Regions from separate parts of the Mesorhizobium sp. M0019 genome, predicted to be linked through region 1. Evidence: riboswitches for the same ligand, from Rfam matches in the RefSeq annotation. Region 1 holds a riboswitch; the other holds the start of a gene.
The links. A riboswitch is a leader RNA that binds a small molecule or an ion and turns the genes downstream of it on or off. The one in region 1 is predicted to bind cobalamin.

Region 1 (2,197 bases):
TCTCCTTGAGGCCCTGTGTCGCGAACTTGTGGTCCAGCAGGGCAAACAGGTCCAAGTCCCCTTCCGCCTGTGGCGCTGGCTTGCCCTCACCGCCCTCGGTTTCCCAATTGGGGACCGCTTCTGCGCGCTGCACCGTGGCGATTGTCCGCCCAAGACGCATCACAAGATCGAACGCCAAACCGTGCGCGTGCACGACGATTTGCCGCTCAGGCCTCATTTGGACAGGACTTGAGCTGGCCCGGTGGTTTGAGCCGGGTTACCTTGAGCCGGTGGGCTGCGAACAAGCAGTTCGAGACATTGGCCTCGATCACTTCGCAACACGCCGCGCGCCTGGCCTCGGTGTGCTCCCCCCGAAATCGTTGTGTCATATCACCGAGGGCATCACGGCCAACAGCTTCCACATGGGCAACAGCCTCGCCATTGAGCCGAATATGGTCGCGAGCAGATCACCAACGAAGCGGGCGGAACCTCGGAGCCGAAGTTCGACGCCGAGGTGGTTCGCATGATGCGCTAAGCAGCACCACGGCGCTTGCCGGTATGTTTGCTGCCGGCAGCCGACGAACTCCTATCCTCTGGACAAGGGCGCCGTGCGTCATTGCTTTGATTTACCGGCCGCTCAAGGCTTCCACAGTTTTCGCTTTCGAGGCGACCTTTGGAACATGCCAACGGAAATTTAACATAACGACATAAACATTTCTTTATGCGGCGTTGACAAAGAAGCGAACTGCTGTAATTGTCTCCCGCGTCGTGGTTCTCCGTACGGCGCTGCCGCAGCGGAGCTAAGAGGGAAGCCGGTGCGATGCCGGCGCTGCCCCCGCAACTGTTAGCGGCGAGCCAACCCCACTCATGTCACTGAGGCGAATAGCCTTGGGAAGACGGGTAGAGGCTATGACCCCGCGAGCCAGGAGACCTGCCACGGCGAATTACGTCCACGGGCGGGGTGTCTCGGTGGCCGCTGCAGCCTGGCGTTCGTGCCGGCCTGCTAGCGCCTTCCTTGTCACCGACGCCCAACCATCGGGGTCTGGCATGACTGTCTCTCAGCAAATTCCTGTAGCAACGCTCGGCGTGCCCCGCTTCGGTCGTCGGCGAGAACTGAAATTCGCGCTTGAAAGCTACTGGTCCGGAAAATCGTCCGCTGCCGACCTTCTCACGACCGCGAAGGCGCTCCGTGCCGCTAGCTGGGAGGAGCAGCACGACCGCGGCGTGTCGAAAATCCCGTCGAACGACTTCTCGATCTACGACCATGTGCTCGACACCGCAGCCATGGTCGGCGCCGTTCCATCCCGTTACGGCTGGAATAGCGGCGAGGTTCCACTTGACATCTACTTCGCAATGGCGCGGGGCAACCAGGGTCAGACGGAGGATTGTCGACACGCTGGTCACCAGCAGGCGGCTCATCGGTCTGATGTAACCGCGATGGAAATGACCAAGTGGTTTGACACCAACTATCACTACATTGTGCCGGAACTCGACGATAATCAGACGTTCGCCCTCTCGTCGACGAAACCGGTCGACTACTTCCTCGAGGCTAAAGCTCTCGGCATTCACACACGCCCAGTCATCCTTGGACCGATCACCTTCCTCAAGCTGGCGAAATCGCCTGCCGAAGGCTTCGATCCCATCGCGCTCCTGCCGAGGCTGCTGCCCGTCTACGAGCAACTCCTGCAGAGGCTGAAGCTGTCGGGAGCCGACTGGGTGCAGATCGATGAGCCAGCGCTTGTCCTCGATCTGAACCCGAACGAACGAGCTGCGTTCGAATTCGCCTATGGCCAGCTGTCAAAAGCCGCGCCCGAGTTGAAAATCATGCTGGCTACGTATTTCGGGCCGCTGGGAGACAATCTCGAAACCGCGGTTTCTCTGCCCCTGGCCGGGCTGCATATTGATCTCGTGCGCGCTCCCGAGCAGCTGGAAACGGTGGGTCGGCTCGCACCGAAGGATCTGGTGCTCTCGCTTGGCTTGATCGATGGCCGCAACGTCTGGCGTGCGAACCTGCCCGCCATTCTCGACCGCATCAAACCGATCGTCGCCGGCTGGCCCTTGGACCGCGTCGAGATCGCGCCTTCTTGCTCGATGCTGCATGTGCCGATCGACCTGCGCATGGAGACGGAACTCGACGCGGACATCAGGTCGTGGCTCGCCTTCGCGGCCCAGAAGACCGACGAGTTGGTGTTGCTTGCCCGGGCCCTGTCCCAAGGCA
Region 2 (2,197 bases), on a different contig from region 1:
CTCCGGCATTCGGCCTCGACATCATGGTCGGCCAGCATATGGTTGGTCAGCCACAGCGTCAGGCAGTCGATCAGCACCGGCTGGCCGTCAGGCAGCGCTCCGATCGCGCCGGCAAGGTCGAGCGGCGCATCGATGGTCGTCCAGCCGGCGCCGCGGCGCGAGCGGTGCAGCGCGATGCGCTGGCGCATCTCGTCGTCATAGGCTTGCGCCGTGGCGATATAGCTCCAAGGCGGCGGGCCGACCGTCACCAGGCTCTCGGCATGCGCGCTCATGCCGGGGCGCGCACCGCCGATGACCAGGGTCAGTGCCCCGGCAGCGCGGTCAGGCAAAGCTGTCGCGCAGGCTGGTCGCCGTGCCCGTGAAGCGTCCGCGCACCACGCCGACGACCGCGCCGAGCACCAGCCAGAACACCAGATTGGTCAGCGTCACCGCCACCACGAACTGGTGGTGCAGGCCTTCCGGGATCGCCGTCTCGAAGCTATCGGGCTGCGGCGCGCCGACGATATGCGGCGCAACGATCAACGCCACGGCAAGAGCCACCAGCGGCAGCGATCTGCGGAAGACGATAAGGCCGAGACCGGCCGCTGTCGCCACCACTGTTGCCCACCACCATATCTGGCGTTGGACAAGGTCGGCCGCCGGCATCGCCGGCAGTTCCGGCGGCAGGCCGAGGCCCGGCGCCAGCGTGAATGCGGCAAAGCCGGCCAGCCCCCAGAACAGGCCCTGGCGCCAATTGCCGATGCCGCCGGCGAATTCCGAAACCGCAACCAGGACCAGCGCAAAGCCGATGCCGGTGACGATATTGGCAACGACGCTGAAGCCGAAGCGTTCGAAACCGTCCGCCGGCGCCCAGCCTTCGTCTTCCGCCGGAGCCATTGCTTCAGCCGGTGCCGGCGCGGCGCTGCTCATAGCCGTCATGCCCGCGGCGTTTTCAGCCGGTGTCGCAGGTGCCGCGGCATGGTCATGGCCGCCGCCGGCCTGTTCGTAGACTTCCGCCTTTAGGATGAGCGGCACCGTGGCATAGGCTTGCATGCAGGCGAGAGCCACGCCGGCCACAAGCCCTGCGATCGCCGCGATGAACACGACGTTGCGAAACAGTGTCATGATGTCAGCCCCTTGTTAGTGGCAGGGAAAGCCCATCGAATGGCGATAGTCGTGCGCGGCATTGTGGACCGCATCGATATGCGAGAAGCCGACAAAGCCCATGACGAAAATGCCGAGGAATGCAGCAAGCGCCAGCTGCATGAGACGCGACTGCGAGGAGGCGGAAGCGCCGAGCGAAACGGAAGCGGTATTCATGTCTTGTCCTTTCGCCCTCCACCCGAGGGCATAGAAGTCAGTTTCCTGTCGCCGGCAGGTCTCCTGGCTCGCGGATCAGCGCCCTTCCCCACCTTCCCGAAGGCGAACCTTCAGTGGCATATGGAGAGGACTACCGCACACAGTTGCGGGGGCAGCCACGGCATTGGGCAAACAACTTGCCCTCACCGCATTCCCTCTTGGTTCCAAACGGAACCGACGACATCAGCGACTATAGGCAGAATCGCCGCGCCCGGCAAACCAAATTCCGCCGGATCGTGTGGCGAATGCGCCGCCTCGCCAAGCCCGGTCGGCCGGCGCCGCGATTGACAATTTTCGCAGCCGGGTGTCGGCTGGCGGATGGGGAGGAAGCCGGCATGCAACCCAGCCCGAATGAGCGCGGTCCCTACAACGGCCTGACGCGGGCCGAGCCGACGCTGCCGTCATCAGCCTATTGGGACATCGCGGCCTATCAGCGCGATCTCGAGGCCATCTGGTATCGCAACTGGCTGCTCGTCTGCCGCGAGGCCGACCTTGCCCAGCCGCTGGCTTTCAGGACGTTCCGCATAGGCACGCAGGAGGTCGTCGTGCTGCGCGACGAGACCGGCGAGTTGCGCGCCTTCCACAACACCTGCCGGCATCGCGGCTCGCAGCTTTGCCAGCAGAGCGAAGGACGGCTGAAGGCGCGGCTCATCACCTGCCCATACCATGCCTGGTCCTATTCGCTGCACGGCGATCTGGTGCGCGTGCCGTCGAAATCGCTGCCGGACGGCTTCGACAAGGCCGATCATCCGCTCTACCGGGTCGCGCTTTCGGTGTGGCGCGGTTTCGTCTTCGTCAATCTGGCGGAAGACGCTGCCGGCTCGGCTGAAACATCCTTCGATCCGGCATCCGGCAACCT

Region 2: another riboswitch for cobalamin. It lies ahead of NKK47_RS13145 (CbtB domain-containing protein); the one in region 1 lies ahead of metE (5-methyltetrahydropteroyltriglutamate--homocysteine S-methyltransferase).

What each region holds. Positions count from the first base shown of each region.
Region 1 is NZ_JAMYVK010000027.1:53,657-55,853, forward strand. Features, by position in the region: gene NKK47_RS19830 (hypothetical protein) at 1-178, opposite strand, end outside; cobalamin riboswitch at 732-932, shown strand; gene metE (5-methyltetrahydropteroyltriglutamate--homocysteine S-methyltransferase) at 1,027-2,197, shown strand, end outside.
Region 2 is NZ_JAMYVK010000014.1:124,791-126,987, forward strand. Features, by position in the region: gene cobU (bifunctional adenosylcobinamide kinase/adenosylcobinamide-phosphate guanylyltransferase) at 1-329, opposite strand, end outside; gene NKK47_RS13140 (CbtA family protein) at 322-1,104, opposite strand; gene NKK47_RS13145 (CbtB domain-containing protein) at 1,120-1,299, opposite strand; cobalamin riboswitch at 1,336-1,532, opposite strand; gene NKK47_RS13150 (aromatic ring-hydroxylating oxygenase subunit alpha) at 1,674-2,197, shown strand, end outside.